2 regions of the Pseudomonas sp. GNP012 genome follow, and region 2 is predicted to be linked to the other one. Evidence: predicted binding sites of a transcription regulator. Region 2 holds the regulator's gene; the other holds the start of a gene.
What was found. Region 2 encodes FliA, which starts transcription of late flagellar genes. Its sites were predicted from a motif close to CTAAAGTTTNNNNNNNNNNNGCCGNTAA; they were not measured.

Region 1 (11,882 bases), 360 kb from region 2:
TAACGTCCATCGCGAGCAGGCTCGCTCCTACAGGGCGTTCTGCACCACCACTTGCTCACTCTCCCCTTCCACCGCCAGCCACCACGCACCACCACGCTGCGGATGCATCAGGTTGAATGCCTCGCCCATCTGCGGTGTGGTGATCGAGACGTTGCGTTCCCAGGCCAGGGCCAGGATGCGGTCGAAGGGTTCGTACCAGGCGTGCATCGACAGGTCGAAGGTGCCGTTGTGGATCGGCAGTAGCCAGCGGCCCTTGAGGTCGAGGTGGGCTTGCAGGGTTTGTTCGGGTTGCATGTGCACGTGCGGCCAGTCGACGTTGTAGGCGCCGGTTTCCATCAGGGTCAGGTCGAATGGGCCGTACTGTTCGCCGATGCGTTTGAAGCCGTCGAAATAGCCGCTGTCGCCGCTGAAGAAAATGCGTGTGTCACCGTCGATCATCACCCACGAGGCCCAGAGGGTGCTGTTGCTGTCGAACAGGCCACGGCCGGAGAAGTGTTGCGATGGGGTGGCGATGAACCGGATGCCATCGACTTCCGTGCCTTGCCACCAATCCAGTTGGCGGACTTTGCTGGGGTCGATGCCCCACTTGATCAGGGTGTCGCCTACGCCCAGCGGGGCCAGGAAATGTTTGGTCTTGTCCGCAAGTTTCAACACAGCCGCATGATCCAGGTGATCGTAGTGGTCGTGGGACAGGATCACCGCTTCGATCGGCGGCAATGCCTCCAGGCTGATCGGTGGCTGGTGGAAGCGCTTGGGGCCGGCCCATTGCACGGGCGAGGCGCGCTCGGCGAAGACCGGGTCAGTGATCCAGAATTTGTCGCGCAGCTTGAGCAGCACCGTGGAGTGGCCCAGGCGATAGACGCTGTGGTTGGGCGCTGCGATCAGCGCGGCTTGCGTCAGGGCCTGCACCGGGACGGGCGCGCTCGGGCGGGTGTTTTGCGGTTTGTGGAACAGCGCGCTCCACAGGATGCCCATGGTTTTGCCAACGCTTAAACGTTGAACCGGTGTGAAGTTCTGGTATTGGCCTTGAGCCTGTCGGGACGCTTCAGGTGTGGAGGCGTTGTCCGCCGGGGAGTTTGAATTGGCCATGACTGAATGACTCCAGAAAAACCGCGTTTGACGCGATTCTCCGTTTTGGGACGATAAATGGCCAAGGCACGCACGCATCAGCCGGACTTTCTATTTTTTACCGGGCAGGATTAACAAAACATTACACTGCACAGTGTAGTTTCTAGGTTGCATCAAAGTCGATGACAAGTAAACTGCTGAGTGTAGTTTCCCTTTTCTTCCTGCCGAAGCGTACTTATGACAGCTCCACAGCGCCTCACCGACCGAAAACGCCAAGCGATCATTCAAGCCGCGATCATCGAGTTCCGTAACAACGGTTTCGAGATCACCAGCATGGACAAGATTGCGGCCACTGCCGGTGTGTCGAAGCGCACGGTGTACAACCACTTTCCCAGCAAGGAAGAGTTGTTCGCCGAGATCCTCAATCAGTTATGGATCCGGGTGACGGCCGAACAGGAAATGGCCTACCGCCCCGACCTGCCGTTGCGCGACCAATTGCGCGTGTTGCTGATGGCCAAGCTGCAAATGTTGGGCGATGACAATTTTCTCGATCTGGCCCGGGTGGCGATCGCGGCGACCATTCATTCCCCGGAGCGGGCGCAGGATATGGTGGCGCGAATGGGCGAACGCGAAGAGGGGCTGACGGTGTGGATTCGTGCCGCTCAGGCGGATGGCCGATTGAAAGCCGTGGCTCCCGAGTTCGCCGCGCAACAGATTCATGGCCTGCTCAAGTCTTTTGCATTCTGGCCACAGATTTCCATGGGCCAACCCGGCTTGTCAGCCGAGGAGCAAAACACGGTGGCAGATTCCGCGCTGGACATGTTCCTGGGCTATTACCAGCTCTAATCCAGCCGTTTTCAGCACTTGCCGACATTAAATGGCTTCGAAGGACACTGATTATTCCGGCTGGAATAAATGACAATGTGCGCAGCTTTTACCGATGAACGGTAATACTGAACCCCATGCGGTAAAGTGTTTCAGAATGAATCTGGCGCAGGAAATTATGGATAAACAACACGGCAAGGGTTTGTCATTTGCCAGACGCATCTACATGCCTCGAACCATTGGCTTGGGCATCGGCAGTTTCAGTGTGGCCGCTGCCCTGTATCCGTTGCACTTGCCGGTGTGGGTCTGGGTTTTGTTGGCGCTCAATGGTTTTGTCTGGCCGCATCTCGCTTATCAACTGTCGAGCCGCTCGGCCTTTCCCTACAAGGCCGAACGCCGCAATCTGCTTTACGATTCGTTGTGCGGTGGTTTTTGGGTCGCGACGTTCCAGTTCAATCCGCTTTGCACCGTGACCATTCTGGCGATGATGGCGATGAATAATGTCGCCGCCGGTGGCCAGCGGATGTTTCTGTTGGGCAGCCTGAGCCAAGCGGCGGGCGTACTGATTGCCTGGTCGCTGTTCGGTGCGGCATTCACCCTGTCGACCACGCAATTGCAGGTGTGGGCGTGCTTGCCGATGCTGTCGCTCTACCCCTTGGCGTTGGGCATGGTCTGCTACCGGTTGGCGATCAAGCTTTCAGAACATAAACGCACCCTGAGCGCCCTGAGCCGCACCGACAGCTTGACCGGATTGCTCAACCACGGTGCCTGGAAGGACTTGCTGCAACTGAAGTTTCGCGAGTGCAGCAAGCGTCATGAGCAGGCCGTCATCGCACTGATCGACATCGACCATTTCAAGGCCATCAATGACACCTACGGTCATCTCATCGGTGACTCGGTGCTGCGCCAGTTGAGCTTCGAGCTCAAATGCAACCTGCGCGAAAGCGACCTGGCCGGTCGCTATGGCGGTGATGAGTTTTGCGTGATTCTGCCCAACATGCCGCTGAATCAGGCGGTGGACGTGATGGAGCGTTTGCGCAGCGTGTTGCAAGACTATCGGCATGGGGAAGTGCCCGGACTGCGGGTCAGCCTGAGTATCGGTCTGGCGGCCTACCAACCGTCGTTTACCGATGCAACGGCCTGGCTCGATGACGCGGACAAAGCCCTGTACACCGCGAAAAACACCGGACGCAACAAGGTCAGTGTCAGCACAAACAACACCAGCCTGGAAACGTCGAACGCATGATGCGATAGCTTGGCGATTACGCTGCTCGAATGACGCCGGGGCTATAGTGAGCCTCAGTCCCAGCGCCAGGCAGAGAGCACCATGAACACCACGCCAACAGACAACGCCACCGCCGCCCCCGTCGATCACCTGCGTTTCCATCGCCATCACGCCCATCTGGCGCCGACCTTTGGCAATGACAAGTTTGCCCTGCGCGCCGAAGCCTTTGCGCGGTTCTTCGGTACCCCGACCTTTCTCGGCGCCCAAACGCTGATCGTGGTGATCTGGGTGTGCCTCAACCTGTTCGGTGTCACCCACTTCGATGCGTACCCGTTCATCCTGCTCAACCTGGCGTTCAGCCTGCAATCGGCCTATGCCGCGCCACTGATCCTATTGGCCCAGACGCGCCAGGCCGCGCGGGACAAGGCCCAATCCGATGCCGATGCGCAGCACCGCGAAGCGCTGGCGACCGCCAACAGTGAGCGGCAGGCAGAAGCCGCGAAAAACTCCGCGCAACTGCTGGAGCTGCTCGAGCAGAACACCCGCCTCACGGAGATGACCAAGGCCCTCACCGAGCGCATCGAAAACCTGACGTCGGAAATGCATCAACACTTCGTGCGCAAGGATGAACCACAGGCCTGAACGGTTTCACGGCAGTTTCAGCGCCCGCCCCAGCTCATCGAACAAGGTGACCACCGAGCGCAAGGCGCGGCAGTCGGGACGGGTCAGCAGCCACAGCGCGGTGTCGTATCCGTGCAATGGCTCGCCCAGCGGCCGCAATCCCTCGCCGATCAAGAAGTCCGGCAACGCCGCGACACCCAGCCCCGCCCTGACCAGCTCGGTAACCGACAGCATGCTGTTGCAACGGTAACCCGGCGTTACGCCCGGCAAGGCCTGGCGACGCCAGGTCACGGTCGGGTGATCCGGCAGGAAGTCATCCGGGGCGATCCAGGTCAATGAGGCCAGGTCTGTGGTGTTGACCGATTGCAGGTATCGCTCGCTGGCACACACGCGGTAGGCAATGTCCGCCAGTCGCCGTCCCACCAGGTGCTCCGGTGGCGTGCGGGTCAGGCGCAGGGCGATATCGGCATCCCGGCGGCTGAGGTTGGCAAAATCATTGGACGTGCTGAGTTCGAGCGTCAGGGCCGGATAGTTCGGCATGAACTGCGCCAGCGCCGGCAACAGCAAACCTTGCAGGACCGAATCGGTACAGGTCAGGCGCACGATGCCGCTGATCACTTCACCGCCCTGCTCCACACCGATGCGCGCCGCCTCCAGCGCCTGTTCAGCGCGCTCGGCCTGCTCAGCCAGTGACTGCGCCAGGGTGGTGGGCAGGTAACCGGCGCGGCTTTTTTCGAACAATTGCTGACCCAACGCAGCCTCCAGCCGGCGCACCGCTCGAAACACCGTCGAGACGTCCACCTTCAACAGCTGTGCGGCGCGGGCCAGAGAGCCGCCGCGCACCAATGCGAGGATCAGGGCCAGGTCCGGGTAGTCCAGTCGATAGTGCGTCGCTGCATTGATCACTTGGGAAAACGCCAATATTGAGTGCGTGAACGCCAATCTATAGTGGGCCTCAGGAATCAACAAGTGCAGAGGCCACTCATGGAAAACCGTCCGATTCGAATCGCCCTGATCGGCGACTACGACCCGCAAGTCACCGCCCACCAGGCCATTCCCGTAGCCCTTGAAATGGCCGCTGAACACAGCAGCCTGAACGTGCAATGGCAATGGTTGGCCACCGATGAAATCCACAGCGAGACACCGCTGCACCCATTCGATGGTTTTTGGTGTGTGCCGGCCAGCCCGTATCGCAACATGGACGGTGCATTGCTGGCGATCCGTTTTGCCCGCGAACAACGGCGACCTTTCCTCGGCACCTGCGGCGGTTTTCAACACGCGGTGCTGGAATATGCGCGCAATGTGCTGGGCTGGTCGGATGCCGAACACGGCGAGACGGCGCCCGATGCAGCACGGGCGCTGCTGACGCCACTGTCGTGTGCGCTGGTCGAGGCCGTCGATTCCATACATCTGGCTGAAGGCTCATTGATCGCACAGGCGTACGAAGGCGCCGAGATTCGTGAAGGCTATCGCTGTCGCTATGGGGTGAATCCGCAGTTCGAAGGAGAGCTGCTCAAGCGCGAGCTGCACGCCGTCGGCCACGATTCGCAACAGGGACTGCGCGCGGTCGAACTCAGCGGCCATCCGTTCTTTGTCGCGACCTTGTTTCAGCCCGAGCGGGCGGCACTCGGGGGCGTCTTGCCGCCGCTGGTTGGCGCCTTTGTCCAAGCCTGTGCGGGACGCTCGTCGTGATCGCCAATACGCCAACGGCACCTTACTACGCGGTGATCTTCACTTCGCTGCGCACCGAGGACGATCAGGGTTATGCCGAAGCGGCCGCAAGGATGCTGGAACTGGCCCGTGAACAGCCGGGGTTTCTTGGTGTGGAGTCGGCGCGGGGTGAGGATGGGCTTGGAATTACGGTGTCGTACTGGGCCAGCGAGGCGGCGATTCTGGCGTGGAAGCAGCATCCAGAGCATACGGCGATTCGCGAGCGTGGGCGTTCGACCTGGTATGCGCGGTGTCATACAAGGGTGTGTCGGGTTGAGCGGGCCTACGGCTTCAGTCTGTAAATGATGCGGTGTTTTTGAGGCCGTCTTCGCGAGCAAGCCCGCTCCCACAGGGGACGCGGGTGTACACAAGATTGTTCCCAACGCAAAAACCTGTGGGAGCGGGCTTGCCCGCGAAGAGGCCAGAACAGTCACCCCAAAAAACTCAACCCCGAACCAGACTGCGAACCGCCGATATCTCCGGCACTTCCCCCCGGTTCATGTACACCCGCAATGGCTCGGTGATGTTGATCCGGTCATCGATGTTCTGGTCCAGCAACAACTGGATCAATTCGCGCTTGAGCGTCATCGCCTGCCCGGGCCCAGCCCCCCAGACGAATTCGCTGGTCGGGATGATGCCGTCATCCGCCACGTCCATGCCGAACGAGTCTTCGCTGAAGCGCACGAGGTAGTGGCCGGTCTTGCGGTTGAGGCCGACGAAGCCTTTGAGTTGGTCGGCCGCCTGGCAGATCAGTTGGGAAGTGATGCGCATGGTAAACCCCGCAATGGTGATCGTTGGTTTACACACAGGGCCTGCGTTTCCCTCTGCCGGGGAAATTGCAAGGTCCAGCGTACTGCAAACGGGCGCACAAAAGTGCTGACGAAAATCAGCTTCAGGCAGATTTATGTCGGTCTCGTGATAGCGCCTGCAAAGATGAGTTGCTAAAAGGGAGCGCTCACTCATTGCGAAAGGATCTCGACCATGCCCGCAACCTTTACTAAAAACGCCCTGTTGTTGAGCCTGCTGCTGGGCCTCGGCCAGGCACAGGCCGCCAGCGAACCCGGTCCCACGGAACTGGCGACCCGTTTGGGCATTCCGCACCCGGCGGTGATCGCCCACCGTGGCGCGTCTTTCGATGCGCCGGAATCCACCGCTGCGGCCTACAAGACGGCCCGCGACCTGGGCGCCGATTACCTGGAACTGGATCTGCAGCGCAGCAAGGACGGCGTGCTGTTCGCCCTGCACGACAACAACCTGCAACGCACGACCGACGTCGCCAGCAAATTCCCCGAGCGCAAGGACAGCCCGGCCAATGCATTCACCATGGCCGAGCTGAAAACCCTGGATGCGGGCAGTTGGTTCAATGCCGCCTACCCGGATCGCGCGCGTCCTGCCTTCGCCGGCCTGAAGATTCTGCCCCTTGATGAAATCATCGACATCGCCGAGGGCAACGCCCTGCACAAGCCCGGGCTGTACATCGAGACCAAGGAACCCAAGCAGTTTCCCGGCATCGAACACGACCTCAAGGAAAAACTCCAGGCCCGTGGCTGGCTGAACCCCAGCGAATCGAAACCGGCCAACAGCACGCTGGCGGTTGGCCAGGGCAACGGCAAGGTGGTTCTGCAGACCTTCGAGAAGAGCAGTCTCGAACTGCTGCAAAAGGAAATGCCGAAGGTGCCGAAGATCCTGCTGTTGTGGGTCGGTGAAGGCAGCATCGAGCCCAAGTCCAGGGTGACCTTTGCCGAGTCCGGCGCCAAGGACAAGGCCGCTTACTACGCCGCACAACAACCGAAGGACAAAGCCGAATTCCAGCGCTGGGTCGACTACGCCAAGGCCCAGGGCGCAATCGGCACCGGCCCGTCCGCAGCCCTGGCCCAGGGTGGCGACCAGAGTTACTCGGACCTGGTGCAACCCTGGATGAACCAGTACACCCACGATCAGGGCCTGCTGGTGCACGTCTACACCATCGACGATGCGGTGGACTACCAGAAAGTCATGGACGCCGGCGTCGACGGCATTTTCACCAACCGCGCCAGTGAGTTGTTGAAGTTCTATAAACGTCCGGCGGTGGCCAGCGTGGCGCAGGTACTACAGAACAACGGCTACTGATCCGCAATCACGCAAAACCCTGTGGGAGCGTGGCTTGCCCGCGAAGAGGCCATCAGCTTCAACATCAACGCTGACTGACACTCCGCTATCGCGGGCAAGCCACGCTCCCACAGGGATTGATGCAGGACATGATGGAGGTTTTAAGGGTGGCTTAAGTTACAAAAGCTAACCTGATCTCACTTGAACAGATCACCCAAGGAAAGAAGCCCATGAAGACTCTGACTGCTTTGTTTACCGCTGCAACCCTGACCCTCACTGCCGGTCTGGCCCAGGCCGACGTGCGCGTGGATCAGATCCCGCAACTGGTCAAGGACGGCAAGATCAAGCCCCTGGAAGATCTGAACAAGATCGCTCTGGATCTGCACCCAGGCGCCACGATCACCAAAACCGAGCTGGATAACCATTTCAACGGTTACGAGTATGAGATCGAGTTGCGCGACGCCAAGAACGTCGAGTGGGATGTGGACATCGATGCCTCTAACGGCAAGGTCCTGGAAAACAAGCAAGACAAGTAATCACAACACACAAAAGCCGCACGCTCTGACGATCGTGCGGCTTTTTGCGTTTAAGCGCTCAGGCGCGCCGTCACCTCGTTCAACTGACCCGACAAACCGTGCAAGTTGTTGCTCGCCGCTTCGGTGCGCTGCACGTTGTCAAGGTTAGTGCTGGCGATGCTGGTGATCTCGGTGAGGTTGCGCGAGATGTCTTCGGCCACCGAGGTCTGTTCTTCGGCTGCGGTGGCGATCTGCCGGTTCATGTCGCGGATGGCTTCCACGGCCAGGGTGATGCGTTCGAGCATGGCGCCGGCCTCGGTCACCTGCTGCACGCTTTCTTCGCTGCGCGACTGACCGCTTTCAATCGCCTGGGCTGCTTCGATAGCACCGGTCTGCACGGTTTGAATGATCTGGTTGATCTCGATGATCGACGCAGCCGTGCGCTGGGCCAGGCTGCGGACTTCATCGGCCACCACGGCAAAACCGCGCCCGGCCTCACCGGCGCGGGCCGCCTCGATGGCCGCGTTGAGCGCCAGCAGGTTGGTCTGTTCGGCGATGCCGCGAATCACTTCCAGGACCTTGCCGATGCGCCCGCTGTCGGTTTCCAGTTGGCGGATGACCGTGGCGGTGTTGGCGATTTCGCCACGCATTTGGGTGATGGTGTGGATGGTGCCCTGCATGACTTTTTCGCCCTGCTGGGCGGACTGGTCGGCATCGTCGGCGGCCCGCGCCGCTTGCGCGGCATGACGCGCCACTTCCTGCGCCGTGGCGGACATTTCGTTCATCGCCGTGGCCACCTGATCGGTGCGGTTGAACTGCTCGTTGGTGCCGCCGGCCATCACGGTGGCGATCGAGTTCAACTCACCGCTGGCGCTGTCCAGGTCCGACGCGCTGCGCTGCAAACGGCTGAAAGTTTCGGCGAGGAAATCGCGCAGGGTGTTGGCGGCGATCGCCAGTTTGCCCAACTCGTCCTGACGGGTGCTGGCCACGCGCTCGGCAAGACGACCCTGGCTGAGTTGCGCCACGTATTCGATCAGTTTGCGGATCGGTTCGACCAGGTTGCGGTTGACCAGCCAGAGGCTCAGCAGGCCGATCAACAACCCCGAAACCAGCATCACGACAAGCCCCAGCAGCACCGTGCGATCGGCGGCGGCGCTGATCAAGGTCGACTGTTCGGCGCCTTGCTTGCGCAACTCGCTGACCAGTGCGCTCATCTGATCGCTGGTCGCACGATCTACGCCTTTGACCGCGGTATCGCCCACCGTCGGATCACCACCGGCGGCCACGAACGCGTCCCGCCCCTTCTGATACGCCGCGCCCAACTGGCGATGTTCGTCACGCAAGCGCTCGATGCGGCTCTTGAGTGACGGCTCGATGCCCTTCTGCGCGGCCAGTTCGCCGAGGATGTTTTGCACATCGCGCTGACGCTCTTCGAATTGCCCCCAGTACTTGCTCAGGTCCGCCGGTTGCTTGCCGCGCAACAGGACGTTTTTCCACTCTTGCACCTGCACCTTGAATTGCAGGTTGGCTTCATCGATCAATTGCGAGGTGTGCAGCGGGCCCTCGATCAGATTGGCGTAGCTCTGCACGCCACTGGACAGGAAATGAAAGCACGCCAGGGCGATCAACAGCATCGCCAGCAGGCTGCCACTCAGCAGGGCGAGAATTTGTGCTCTCAAGGACTTTTGCAAAAGCATCGATGGGTACTCATGACAGGAATGAGGCACGCCCAAAAAAGGCGTGAAAGGTGTCCGGACATCCCTGTCTGCGGTCTCGGCCGAGGCCTGCGGCGCGCAACTTAACCCAAGCGTGATCGGCGTGCCAGAGCGATTCTTTAGAAAAATCCGACCACCGGTAGAGCATTCGTTTGCGTTATTTTCCTGTCACAAAAACGTCATCCAGGCTTGCGATGATGCCGCTCAAGTGAACCTGTAAAACACGCGACAGGCGCCTCCCTTGCGAGTCCTAATGAACCACAGCATCGATCACAGTCATCGCGATACGGATCTGTTCGGCCTTCTTTACGGTTTCAGTTTTCGCCCCGGTGAGGCCGGTCGGGAAATCAACTCCGCCCAAGCCTTGCAGTACCTGCAACAACCGGAAAGTGACGAACAGTTTCTCTGGCTGCACCTGAACCTGGCCCATGCCGCGTGCGAGCGCTGGATGAAAAGCCATCTGCAATTGCCCGAGGAATTTTTCGAAGCGCTGCACGAAGGCTCGCGCTCGACCCGCATCGAGCATGTCGACTCCGCGTTGCTGGCGGTGGTCAACGACGTGGTGTTCAACCTCAGCAACATGGTCTCCTCGGATGTCTCGACCTTGTGGGTGTGCGCCCGCAGCCGGCTGATCATCAGCGCCCGTCTGCAGCCGCTGCACTCGGTGGACAAGTTGCGCTCGTCGGTGAAGGCCCGGGAATGCTTTCGCTCCCCGCTGGAGCTGCTGGTGCATCTGCTGCGCGACCAGGGTGAAGTGCTGACCCAGATCGTGCGCAAGACCAGCCAGAGCGTGGACCAGATCGAAGACGAGTTGCTCTCCTCGCGCCTGTCGACCAACCGCGCCGAGCTGGGCGCCAATCGCCGGGTGCTGGTGCGCTTGCAACGGCTGCTGGCGCTGGAGCCAGGCTCATTGCTGCGCCTGCTCAACCGGCCGCCGCAATGGCTGCAAAAGGAAGACGTGAAGGAGCTGCGCAAATCCACCGAGGAGTTTGCGCTGATCATCAACGACCTCACGGCGCTGGGTGAGCGGATCAAGCTGTTGCAGGAAGAGATCGCCGCCAACATCAACGAACAGACCAACCGCACGCTGTTCACCCTGACAGTGGTGACGGTGCTGGCGCTGCCGATCAACATCATCGCCGGTTTCTTCGGCATGAACGTCGGCGGCATTCCGTTGGCCGATGACCCGCAAGGATTCTGGATCCTGGTGGCACTGGTCGCGACCTTTACCGTGATTGCCGGACGCTGGGCGTTTCGCAAGCAGCAGGATTATTAGGATCAAAAAATCGCAGCCTATGGCAGCCCCTACAGCTGTAGGAGCTGCCGAAGGCTGCGATCTTTTGACTTTGCTTTTAAAAACAAGATCAAAAGATCGCAGCCTGCGGCAGCTCCTACAGGGCGCACAACCTCATCCCGGCCAGTGTCTGAGCCGGGATTTCTTTGTGTGGCAAACGCATTTCATCGCAAATTCAGGGGTTTGCGCTGTTATTGATCCGGCACCCGCCAGATTGCACTTCAGTTTGCTAACGTGTGGCCGACTCTTAAGAGACTCGATGTATTCAGGAGTGGAATCGTGAATCTGTACATCAATCAGCTTCAACACAAAGCTGACTTCAAAGAAGCCATCTACGCCGGCGATATCTTCCTGAACACTCAGCTGCGCGCCGCCAAAGAGCTGTGTGCGTTCGCCCAGGAAAGCATCACGGCCGCCTTCGATGGCGAAACCAACCACCAGGCGCTGCACACGCTGATGCCGGTGCAAGAGTTCGTGGTGCTGGTGACTCGCCTCAAGGGGCAGTTCACCAACAGCCTGCGGGCCAAGGAGCTGATCCGCAGTTTCACCGACGAAATCGGTGCCGCTCCCGAGGAATTCATATTCGACGTACCGCGCATTCGTGTCGTGCCCAACTACGACTACCTGCACGCCGGCGTCAGCTACGCCTACAAGCCTCATCGCGATACCTGGTACGGCGGAGTCGACTGCCAGATCAATACCTGGATGCCGGTCTACACGATCCAGCCTGACCAGACCATGATGATCAACCCGGCCTACTTCGACGCCCCGGTGCAAAACACCTCGGCGCAGTGGAGCCTGGCCGACTGGATCGGCGTGCA
Region 2 (11,882 bases):
ACCGGGATCACCAGTTGCTGGCTCGCCGCCAAGGCATTGACCATCAGCACGCCGAGCAAGGGCGGGCTGTCGATCACGGCGTAATCGAAGTCCTGCCACAGTTGTGCCAGGCTCTTGGCAATCACCAGGCCCAGACCGCTCTGCCCCGGCGACTGGCGCTCGAGGGTCGCCAGCGCGGTGCTGGACGGCAACAGGGAAATGCGTTCGTCGCTGGTCGACAGCAACAGTTGGCCCGGCAGGCCTTGGGGCACGTTGCCCTTGTGCAGGAACAGATCGTAGTTGCTGTGTTCCAGGCTGTCGGGATCGTAGCCGAAGTAGCTGGTCATGGAGCCGTGGGGGTCGAGATCGACCACGACCACGCGCTTGCCCGCCTCGGCCAGCAACCCGGCTAAAGCGATGGAGGAGGTGGTTTTACCGACACCACCCTTTTGATTGGCGACTGCCCAGACTCTCATTCGGAATGTTCCTCCCGACCGAACGGATCGGCCGAGAAATAGCTCAACGTGTTAATGCGGGTGACGGAGAATTGACGGCGTTCTCTCGTACCGGCGACTTGACCGGGGTCGGTGCAGTTTGTGTGCCAGCACGCTTCAACGCGGCATCCGGTTGCGCATGGGCGGTTCCGGTGCCGGTCAGGCTGCGGCGAACATCGAGGTTGCGCGACACCACCAGCACCACGCGGCGGTTGCGAGCGCGGCCTTCGGCGGTGGCATTGTTGGCCACCGGCTGAAACTCGCCGTAGCCCACCGACGCCAAGCGACCGGGGTTCACCCCCTGCATCGCCAGCATGCGCACGATGCTGGCCGAGCGCGCCGAGGACAGCTCCCAGTTGGTCGGGTACTGCGCGGTGCGGATCGGTTGATCGTCGGTGAAACCTTCGACATGGATCGGGTTGTCGAAGGGCTTCAGGATCGCTGCGACCTTGTCGATGATGTTGAACGCGATGTCGCTGGGCATGGCGTCGCCGCTGCCGAACAACAGGCTGGAATTGAGCTCGATCTCGACCCACAACTCGTTGCCGCGCACGGTCATCTGGTTGGAGCTGATCAGGTCACCGAACGCCGCGCTGATGTCGTCGGCGATGCTCTTGAGAGGATCGCTGGCGCCGGAGACACCGGCATCGACCTGGTCACTGTCCTTGACCAGCGGCTTGGCCGGGGTCACGGTCTTCGGCCGCTCGTCACCAATGGGGATCGGCTTGAGCGAACGATCGGAATCGGTGAAGACCCCGACCAGCGCCTCGGAAATGACCTTGTACTTGCCTTCGTTGATCGAAGAGATGGAGTACATCACCACGAAAAAGGCGAACAGCAAGGTGATGAAGTCCGCGTAGGACACCAGCCAGCGTTCGTGGTTGACGTGTTCTTCATGCTGGCGACGACGTGCCATGATCCATGTCTCCCATCAATCCATGAAGCCCTGAAGCTTCAACTCGATGGAACGAGGGTTTTCACCTTCGGCGATCGACAGCAGCCCTTCCAGCAACATTTCGCGATAACGCGACTGGCGCAGCGCGATGGCTTTGAGTTTGGCGGCAATCGGCAGCAGCACCAGGTTGGCACTGGCCACGCCGTAGATGGTGGCGACGAAGGCCACGGCGATGCCGTTACCCAGTTGCGACGGATCCCCCAGGTTGCCCATGACGTGAATCAGGCCCATCACCGCACCGATGATGCCGATGGTCGGCGCATAACCGCCCATGCTTTCGAAGACCTTGGCCGCTTCGATATCGCGGCTTTCCTGGGTGTAGAAATCCACTTCCAGAATGCTGCGGATCGCTTCCGGCTCGGCGCCGTCGACCAGCAATTGCAGGCCTTTGCGGGCGTAGTTGTCAGGCTCGGCGTCGGCGATACCTTCAAGACCCAGCAGGCCTTCCTTGCGGGCGGTCAGGCTCCAGTTCACCACGCGGTCGATGCCACCGGCCAGGTCGACGCGAGGCGGGAACAGGATCCAGGCGAGGATCTGCATGGCGCGCTTGAAGGCGCTCATCGGTGATTGCAGCAGCGCCGCGCCGATGGTTCCGCCGAGCACGATCAACGCTGCCGGGCCGTTGGCCAGGGCGCCCAGATGACCGCCTTCAAGGTAGTTGCCGCCGATGATCGCGACAAAGGCCATGATGATGCCGATCAGGCTTAGAACATCCATCAGATACAGGCCTCGACCAGGTGCTTGCCAATGTCGTCGAGGCTGTACACCGCGTCGGCCAGTTCAGCTTTGACAATGGCCATCGGCATGCCGTAGATCACGCAACTGGCTTCGTCCTGCGCCCAGATCGAACTGCCGCCCTGCTTGAGCAGGCGCGCGCCTTCGCGGCCATCGGCGCCCATGCCGGTCAGGACGACCGCCAGAACTTTGTCACCGTAGGACTTGGCTGCCGAACCGAAGGTGATGTCCACGCACGGCTTGTAATTGAGACGCTCGTCACCCGGGAGGATTTTCACCGCGCCGCGACCGTCGATCATCATCTGCTTGCCACCCGGCGCCAGCAACGCCAGGCCCGGACGCAGGATGTCACCATCCTCGGCTTCCTTGACGCTGATGCGGCAGAGCTTGTCCAGGCGCTCGGCGAAGGCCTTGGTGAAAGCGGCCGGCATGTGCTGGACCAGCACGATCGGGGCCGGGAAGTTGGCCGGCAATTGGGTCAACACCCGCTGCAGTGCCACCGGGCCGCCGGTGGACGTACCGATGGCCACCAGTTTGTAGTTTTTGCGTTTTGGCGCGGGCGACGACGTAGCGGGGGCATGCGTACGCGCCGGGATCGGTGCCGGTGCCGGACGCGCGGGCGCGCTGCTGGCAAAACTGCCCACGCTGGAAGGCGCTGGCGTCGGCGCTGGCGCAGCGACAGGCGCCGGAGCGCTGTAGTGACTGACACGACGATTACTGCGCGAGATGCTCAGGATCTTCTCGCACAGCAGTTGCTTGACCTTCTCGGGGTTGCGCGAGATGTCTTCGAAATTCTTCGGCAGGAAGTCCACGGCGCCGGCATCCAGCGCATCGAGGGTGACCCGGGCGCCTTCATGGGTGAGCGAGGAGAACATCAGGACCGGGGTCGGGCAGCGTTGCATGATGTGCCGCACGGCAGTGATGCCGTCCATCATCGGCATCTCGTAGTCCATGGTGATCACGTCGGGCTTGAGGGCCAGCGCCTGATCGATCGCCTCTTTGCCGTTGGTCGCCGTACCGACGACCTGGATATTGGAATCCGCTGAAAGAATTTCCGAGACGCGGCGGCGGAAAAACCCCGAATCGTCCACCACCAGGACTTTGACTGCCATAAACACTCCATTAGATGGAGCGAGGCCAGGCGCCCCGCTCCAGCAGAATCAAATACGCCGGGTGGCGTAACGCTTGAGCATGCTCGGAACATCGAGAATCAGCGCGATGCGGCCGTCACCGGTAATGGTGGCGCCGGACATGCCCGGCGTTCCCTGGAGCATTTTGCCCAATGGCTTGATGACCACTTCTTCCTGGCCCACCAGTTGATCGACGACAAAGCCGATTCGCTGTGTGCCCACCGAAAGGATCACCACATGGCCCTCGCGCTGCTCTTCGTGAGCGGCGGAGCTGACCAGCCAGCGTTTGAGGTAGAACAATGGCAACGCCTTGTCCCGCACGATCACCACTTCCTGGCCGTCCACGACGTTGGTGGTCGACAGGTCGAGGTGGAAGATCTCGTTGACGTTCACCAGCGGGAACGCAAACGCCTGGTTGCCGAGCATGACCATCAGCGTCGGCATGATCGCCAGGGTCAGCGGCACCTTGATGACGATCTTCGAACCCTGGCCCTTGGCCGAGTAGATGTTGATCGAACCGTTGAGCTGGGAAATCTTGGTTTTCACCACGTCCATGCCCACGCCGCGACCCGACACGTCGGAGATCTCGGTCTTGGTCGAGAACCCCGGGGCGAAGATCAGGTTGTAGCACTCGGTGTCGCTCAGTCGATCGGCCGCATCCTTGTCCATCACGCCGCGTTTCACCGCGATGGAACGCAGGACATTCGGGTCCATGCCTTTACCGTCATCGGAGATCGACAGCAGGATGTGATCGCCTTCCTGCTCGGCCGCCAGAATCACCTTGCCGCCACGGGCCTTGCCCGAGGCTTCGCGTTCTTCCGGCGACTCGATGCCGTGGTCGACCGCGTTGCGCACCAAGTGGACCAGCGGGTCGGCCAGGGCCTCGACGAGGTTTTTGTCGAGGTCGGTTTCTTCGCCGACCAGCTCCAAGTTGATCTCTTTCTTGAGCTGGCGAGCCAGGTCGCGAACCAGGCGCGGGAAGCGCCCGAAAACTTTCTTGATCGGTTGCATCCGGGTCTTCATGACCGCGGTTTGCAGGTCGGCGGTGACCACGTCGAGGTTCGATACAGCCTTGGACATGGCTTCGTCGCCACTGTTGAGACCCAGGCGGACCAAGCGGTTACGTACCAGCACCAGCTCGCCGACCATGTTCATGATCTCGTCCAGACGCGCGGTATCGACCCGTACGGTGGTCTCGGCTTCGCTTGCCGGTTTTTCCGCCGGTGGCGCGGCCGGGGCGCGGGCAGCAGCCGGTGCAGCGCCGGCCGGTGCTTCGGCTTTTGGCTCGGGGGCCTTGGCCACAGGTTTGGGCGCCACAGCCTTGGCTGCCGGTGCCGGTGCCGCAACTGCAGCGCTCGAACCATTGGCCGCCGTCGCGGTGCCGACTTCGCTGAACTTGCCTTTGCCATGCAATTCGTCGAGCAGCGCTTCGAACTCGTGATCGGAAATCAGATCGCTGCCAGCCGCCACCGCGCTTGGGGCAGCAGGTGCAGGCACCGAAGCAATGGCGGACTCCAGTGCCTCGACAGCAAAGTTGCCCTTGCCATGCAACTGGTCGAGCAGTGCTTCAAATTCGTCGTCCGTAATATCGGAACTGTCGCCCGGCGCTTTCGGTGCTTCTGGCGCAGCCGGAGCCTGCGCAATCGCATCGACGGCAAACTGGCCTTTACCGTGCAACTGATCGAGCAACGACTCGAACTCGGCATCGGTGATTTCGTCGCTTGCAGGTGCTTCGCTTGCAGGTGCGTGGGCAACCGCCGGCGCCTCGGCCTGTGCCTTGACGGCATTGAGCGAGTCTAGCAATTGCTCGAATTCGTTATCGGTAATATCGCCGGAATCGGCTTCAGCCACCGGCGCTTCAACCACGGCGGCGACAGGTGCAGTAACCTCTTCGTCAGCCGATTGCGGCTCGGCCAGACGGGCCAGCGCCGCCAGCAGTTCAGGTGTCGCAGCCGTGATCGGGCTGCGCTCGCGGACTTCGCTGAACATGCCGTTCACCGCGTCCAGCGCTTCGAGAACCACGTCCATCAGTTCCGAGTCGACGCGACGCTCACCCTTGCGCAGGATGTCGAACACGTTCTCGGCGATGTGACAGCACTCCACCAGTTCGTTGAGCTGGAGGAAGCCGGCGCCCCCTTTTACAGTGTGAAAACCGCGAAAAATTGCATTGAGCAAATCCGCATCATCCGGACGGCTTTCCAGCTCGACCAGTTGCTCGGACAGTTGCTCTAGAATCTCGCCGGCCTCAACCAGGAAATCCTGAAGGATCTCTTCATCGGCGCCGAAGCTCATCAGGGGGGGTGCTCCTAACAGGTCTAAAAACCCAAAATACCTAAAATTCTAAAATCCCAGGCTGGATAGCAAATCGTCCACATCGTCCTGACCGGACACAACGTCTTCTCTTTTATCGGCATGAATCTGCGGACCTTCACCCTGAGAGAGATGTTTTTGTGGATCTTTTTGCGCAAGCATCGCTTCACGGTCATGTTCGATGCCCGCAAAGCGGTCCACCTGACTGGCCATCAGCACGAGCTTGAGCAGGTTGCTTTCAACTTCGGTGACCAGTTGGGTCACACGCTTGATCACTTGCCCCGTGAGGTCCTGGTAATCCTGGGCGAGCAGGATGTCGTTGAGGTTGCCCGACACCGCGCGATTGTCCGTGCCGCTGCGTGCCAGGAAGCCGTCGACCCGACGGGCCAGTTCACGAAACTCTTCGGCACCGACTTCACGACGCATGAAGCGCCCCCAGTCCGTGCTCAAGGCCTGGGCTTCGTCCGCCAGGCTGTTGACCAGCGGCGTGGCATTTTCCACCAGATCCATGGTGCGGTTGGCCGCCGCCTCGGTCAGCTTGACCACATAGCCCAGGCGCTCGGTGGCGTCGGTGATCTGCGACACTTCTTCGGCTTGCGGCATGTGCGGGTCAATCTGGAAATTGACGATCGCGCTATGCAGTTCGCGAGTGAGCTTGCCCACTTCCTGATACAGGCCGCGGTCTCGGGTCTGGTTGAGCTCATGGATCAATTGCACCGCGTCGCCGAACTTGCCTTTTTCAAGGCTCTCGACCAATTCGACGGCGTGTTTTTTCAGGGTCGATTCAAAGTCGCCCAATGAAGTTTCGTTATTGCCCATAGCTCCCCCGTGGCGCACTCATCAACCGATGCGTTCGAAAATCTTCTCGATTTTTTCTTTCAACGCCTGGGCCGTGAAGGGCTTGACCACATAGCCGTTAACGCCGGCCTGGGCCGCTTCGATGATCTGCTCACGCTTGGCTTCAGCGGTCACCATCAGCACCGGCAGGTGCTTGAGCTTTTCATCGGCACGCACGTGACGCAGCAGATCGATGCCAGTCATACCTGGCATGTTCCAGTCCGTTACCAGAAAGTCGATGCTTCCGCTGTTGAGCACCGGAATGGCGGTAGTGCCATCGTCGGCCTCGACGGTGTTGGTGAACCCAAGGTCACGCAGCAGGTTCTTGATGATCCGCCGCATCGTTGAGAAGTCATCAACGATGAGGATTTTCATGTTCTTGTCCAATTCGACCTCCAAGCAGTCTTAAACGCGCCCAGCACCTGGACGCGCCATTTCAATCAATCCGGCAAAGCACTCAATGACTGTCTGGAGCACAACAGATCGGGACCGGCGCAGTTCAACACCACACCAGCCTCTTTCGCAGTGTCCCCACACTGCCTTCAGCGCGCTCGCCACTCCCCCAAACGCCCCCGCAAGCGGGCCGCGCACTGGCTGTGTAACTGGCTGACCCGCGATTCGCTGACCCCCAGGACCTCACCGATTTCCTTGAGGTTCAACTCTTCGTCGTAGTACAGCGCCAACACCAGTCGCTCACGCTCCGGCAAATTGGCAATCGCATCCGCCAGCGCAGCCTGGAAGCGTTCATCTTCCAGATCGCGTGACGGCTCGGTATGAGCACTCGCGCCATCCTCGTGCAGCCCTTCGTGTTCGCCGTCCTGCAACAGATCGTCGAAACTGAATAACCGGCTGCCCAGGGTGTCGTTCAAAATTCCGTAGTAATCGTCGAGACTCAATTGGAGTTCGGCCGCAACTTCGTGATCTTTAGCGTCACGGCCGGTTTTCGCTTCAATCGAGCGAATGGCGTCGCTGACCATGCGCGTATTGCGGTGGACCGAACGTGGCGCCCAGTCCCCCTTGCGCACTTCATCGAGCATGGCGCCGCGGATTCGAATGCCCGCGTACGTCTCGAAACTGGCGCCTTTGCTGGCGTCATATTTGGTCGATACCTCAAGCAGGCCGATCATCCCGGCCTGGATCAGGTCTTCGACCTGGACACTGGCCGGCAAACGCGCCAGCAAGTGGTAAGCAATGCGTTTAACCAGCGGCGCGTAACGCTCGATCAGCTCGTACTGCGCATCACGAGCCGATTTTTTGTAGAGGTTGTAACCGCTGGCTGTCATAGAACAGGTCCTGCTGTTTGCTGCACTAGACGCTCGACGAAAAACTCCAGGTGCCCGCGCGGGTTGGCAGGCAGCGGCCAGGTATCGACCTTCTGCGCGATGGCCTTGAACGCCAGCGAGCACTTGGAACGCGGGAAGGCCTCGTAGACGGCGCGCTGCTTCTGCACAGCCTTGCGCACGCTTTCGTCGTAGGGCACCGCGCCGACGTATTGTAGGGCGACGTCGAGGAAGCGATCCGTGACCTTGGTCAACTTGGCGAACAGGTTGCGCCCTTCCTGCGGGCTCTGGGCCATGTTGGCCAGGACGCGGAAGCGGTTCATGCCGTAGTCGCGATTGAGCAACTTGATCAAGGCGTAGGCATCGGTAATCGAGGTCGGCTCGTCGCACACCACCAGCAGCACTTCCTGGGCTGCACGAACGAAGCTGACGACCGACTCACCAATGCCCGCAGCGGTGTCGATCACCAATACGTCGAGGTTGTCGCCGATATCACTGAAGGCCTGGATAAGGCCCGCGTGTTGCGCAGGACTCAGATGCACCATGCTCTGAGTGCCGGATGCGGCCGGAACGATACGGATGCCGCCAGGTCCCTGCAGCAGTACATCGCGCAGTTCGCAGCGGCCCTCGATCACGTCGGCCAGGGTACGTTTGGGTGTCAGGCCCAGCAGAACGTCGACGTTCGCCAGTCCCAGGTCGGCGTCCAGCAGCATGACGCGCCGGCCAAGCTCAGCCAAAGCCAGGGACAAGTTCACTGACACGTTAGTTTTCCCGACGCCACCTTTGCCGCCGGTCACCGCGATCACCTGTACGGGATGCATGCTGCCCATGTTATTTCTTTACCTTGTCTTGCATAGACGGAGGCCACATTACTGGCTGCGCGTTCACAAACGGAACAATGCATGGCAGACCATCGATGTAGGTACAAAAACGATTCATTATTACCTCAGCCAACCTGCTTGGTCGGGCTGTGGTAGATGTCAGCGAACATGTCAGCCATGGCTTCTTCGCTGGGTTCTTCCTGCATTTGCACACTGACGGCGCGACTGACCAACTGATGACGGCGCGGCAGATGGAGATCATCCGGAATCCGCGGGCCATCGGTCAGGTACGCCACTGGCAGCTCATGACTGATGGCCAGGCTCAACACTTCGCCCAGGCTTGCCGTTTCATCCAGTTTAGTCAGGATGCAGCCGGCAAGCCCGCAACGCTTGTAACTGTGATAAGCGGCGGTTAGAACCTGTTTCTGGCTGGTGGTTGCCAGGACCAGATAATTTTTTGAGCGGATGCCACGACCAGCCAGACTTTCGAGCTGCATGCGCAGGGCCGGGTCGCTGGCCTGCAGGCCGGCGGTATCGATCAGCACCACGCGCTTGCGCAGCAATGGATCGAGCGCCTGCACCAGGGACTGGCCCGGATCGACGTGGGTCACCGGCACATTGAGAATGCGCCCCAGGGTCTTGAGTTGCTCCTGGGCACCGATGCGGAAGCTGTCCATGCTCACCAGCGCAATGTTCTGCGCGCCGTACTTGAGCACGTAACGGGCAGCCAGCTTGGCCAGGGTGGTGGTCTTGCCCATGCCGGCAGGGCCGACCATGGCGATGACTCCGCCCTCTTCCAGCGGCTCGACTTCCGGGGTAACGATCATGCGCGCCAGGTGTGCCAGCAACATGCGCCAGGCCTGACGAGGCTCCTGGATTTCGCTGATCAGTGCCAGCAGGTCTCGAGACAGCGGGCCAGACAGGCCAATGCGTTGCAGGCGACGCCAGAGGTTGGCCTGATCCGGACGGCTGCCTTGCAGCTGGTTCCAGGCCAGGGACCCGAGTTGTACTTCCATGAGTTCGCGCAGGCTGTTGAGCTCGGAGCGCATCGAGTCGAACGCACGCGGGTCCACGCCACCGGACGCTGGTACAGCAGCCGGTGCGGGGCGACGAGGTTGGTCATACGTAGGTTCGATCAGCGGCTCGGCTGCGGTGAGCGGCAAACCGGCGAACAACTGGCGGTTGGTCGCATTGTCGCTCTCGCCATCGCCACGCAGGCTCAATTCGGCCTGGGCGGTGACGATCCGCGACTGAGTCTTGCGCAGCTCGTCTTCGAGCTCCATGTTCGGAACACGCGGTGCCAGCGCCGACAACTTGTAATCCAGCGCAGCCGTCAGCTCGACGCCCCCGGCAATCCGGCGGTTGCCGATAATGGCTGCATCAGCGCCCAGCTCATCGCGAACCAGCTTCATGGCCTGACGCATATCGGCGGCGAAAAAACGCTTAACTTGCATAAACCACTACCTCAGCCGTTGGGCCCTACTGTCGCAACGATGGTCACTTGCTTGTTGTCAGGGATTTCCTGGTAAGCCAACACGTGCAAACCCGGGACTGCGAGCCGGCCGAATCGCGAGAGCATCGCGCGAACCGGACCGGCCACCAGCAGAATCACCGGCTGACCTTGCATCTCCTGGCGCTGCGCCGCGTCGATCAGCGAGCGTTGCAGTTTCTCAGCCATGCTTGGCTCCAGCAGAACGCCCTCTTCCGAGCCTTGTCCTGCCTTTTGCAGACTATTGAGCAATATCTGTTCCAACCTTGGCTCCAGCGTGATAACTGGCAGCTGCGACTCAGTGCCTACAATGCTTTGGACGATTGCGCGGGAGACGCCAACCCGCACGGCAGCCACCAGCGCGGCGGTATCTTGACTCTTGGCGGCATTGTTGGCGATGGCCTCGGCAATGCTGCGGATATCGCGAACCGGCACTTGCTCGGCCAACAGCGCTTGCAGCACTTTGAGCAGTTGCGACAGCGAAACCACGCCCGGCACCAGCTCCTCAGCCAGTTTCGGCGAGCTTTTGGCCAGCAATTGCATGAGTTGCTGCACTTCTTCGTGACCGATCAGTTCACTGGAATGCTTGTAGAGTATCTGGTTCAAGTGGGTAGCCACTACTGTACTGGCATCGACCACCGTGTAACCGAGGGATTGCGCCTGGGTACGCTGGCTGATTTCGATCCAGACCGCCTCCAGGCCGAAAGCCGGATCTTTGGCGGTAATGCCGTTGAGCGTGCCGTAGACCTGCCCCGGGTTGATCGCCAGCTCGCGATCCGGGTAAATCTCCGCTTCCGCCAGGATCACCCCCATCAGGGTCAGGCGATAGGCACTCGGCGCCAGGTCGAGGTTGTCGCGGATATGCACGGTCGGCATCAGGAAGCCCAGATCCTGGGACAGCTTCTTGCGCACCCCCTTGATCCGCGCCAGCAACTGACCGCCCTGGTTGCGGTCCACCAGCGGAATCAGGCGATAGCCCACTTCCAGGCCGATCATGTCGATGGGCGTCACGTCATCCCAGCCAAGCTCCTTGGTTTCCTGGGCACGGGCCGGCGACGGCAGCAGCTCCTGCTGGCGCTTGACCTCTTGCAGGGCCTGAACCTTGGCGACGTTCTGCTTTTTCCAGAACAGGTAGGCGCCACCGGCCGCCAGGGCCGCCATGCTCAGGAACGAGAAGTGCGGCATGCCGGGCACCAGGCCCATGACCGCCATCAAGCCTGCCGCCACCGCCAGCGCCTTGGGCGAGGCGAACATCTGGCGATTGATCTGTTTGCCCATGTCTTCCGAACCGGACGCACGGGTCACCATGATCGCCGCCGCTGTCGATAACAACAGTGATGGCAATTGCGCCACCAAACCGTCACCGATGGTCAACAGCGCATACACCTTGCCGGCATCGCCGAAGGTCATGCCGTGCTGGAAGATACCGACCGCCATGCCGCCGATCAGGTTGATGAACAGGATCAACAGGCCGGCAATGGCGTCACCACGGACGAATTTGCTGGCACCGTCCATGGAACCGTAGAACTCGGCTTCCTGGGCGACTTCCGAGCGGCGGGCCTTTGCCTGGGCCTGATCGATCAGGCCGGCGTTGAGGTCGGCGTCGATCGCCATTTGCTTGCCGGGCATCGCATCGAGGGTGAAACGCGCGCTCACCTCGGAGATCCGCCCCGCACCCTTGGTCACCACGACGAAGTTGATGATCATCAGGATCGCGAAGACCACGATACCGACCACGTAGTTACCGCCGATCACCACTTCACCGAACGCCTGGATCACCTTGCCGGCGGCTGCGTGACCGTCCTGGCCGTGGAGCATCACCACCCGCGTGGAGGCCACGTTCAATGCCAGG

Region 1: a site for FliA is predicted at 9,863-9,890, ahead of ACXX83_RS18420 (methyl-accepting chemotaxis protein). Genes of this name have one in related genera too.

What each region holds. Positions count from the first base shown of each region.
Region 1 is NZ_JBTGUU010000001.1:4,075,172-4,087,053, forward strand. Features, by position in the region: gene ACXX83_RS18370 (MBL fold metallo-hydrolase) at 28-1,089, opposite strand; gene ACXX83_RS18375 (TetR/AcrR family transcriptional regulator) at 1,306-1,914, shown strand; gene ACXX83_RS18380 (diguanylate cyclase) at 2,072-3,139, shown strand; gene ACXX83_RS18385 (DUF1003 domain-containing protein) at 3,221-3,760, shown strand; gene ACXX83_RS18390 (LysR family transcriptional regulator) at 3,767-4,708, opposite strand; gene ACXX83_RS18395 (CTP synthase C-terminal region-related (seleno)protein) at 4,724-5,431, shown strand; gene ACXX83_RS18400 (antibiotic biosynthesis monooxygenase family protein) at 5,428-5,751, shown strand; gene ACXX83_RS18405 (DUF2025 family protein) at 5,894-6,220, opposite strand; gene ACXX83_RS18410 (glycerophosphodiester phosphodiesterase) at 6,431-7,558, shown strand; gene ACXX83_RS18415 (PepSY domain-containing protein) at 7,768-8,073, shown strand; gene ACXX83_RS18420 (methyl-accepting chemotaxis protein) at 8,124-9,749, opposite strand; gene ACXX83_RS18425 (transporter) at 10,021-11,043, shown strand; gene ACXX83_RS18430 (hypothetical protein) at 11,341-11,882, shown strand, end outside.
Region 2 is NZ_JBTGUU010000001.1:3,711,977-3,723,858, forward strand. Features, by position in the region: gene ACXX83_RS16680 (ParA family protein) at 1-455, opposite strand, end outside; gene motD (flagellar motor protein MotD) at 499-1,389, opposite strand; gene ACXX83_RS16690 (flagellar motor protein) at 1,405-2,145, opposite strand; gene ACXX83_RS16695 (protein-glutamate methylesterase/protein-glutamine glutaminase) at 2,145-3,275, opposite strand; gene ACXX83_RS16700 (chemotaxis protein CheA) at 3,324-5,585, opposite strand; gene ACXX83_RS16705 (protein phosphatase CheZ) at 5,634-6,422, opposite strand; gene ACXX83_RS16710 (chemotaxis response regulator CheY) at 6,444-6,815, opposite strand; gene fliA (RNA polymerase sigma factor FliA) at 6,983-7,723, opposite strand; gene fleN (flagellar synthesis regulator FleN) at 7,720-8,550, opposite strand; gene flhF (flagellar biosynthesis GTPase FlhF) at 8,667-9,995, opposite strand; gene flhA (flagellar biosynthesis protein FlhA) at 10,007-11,882, opposite strand, start outside.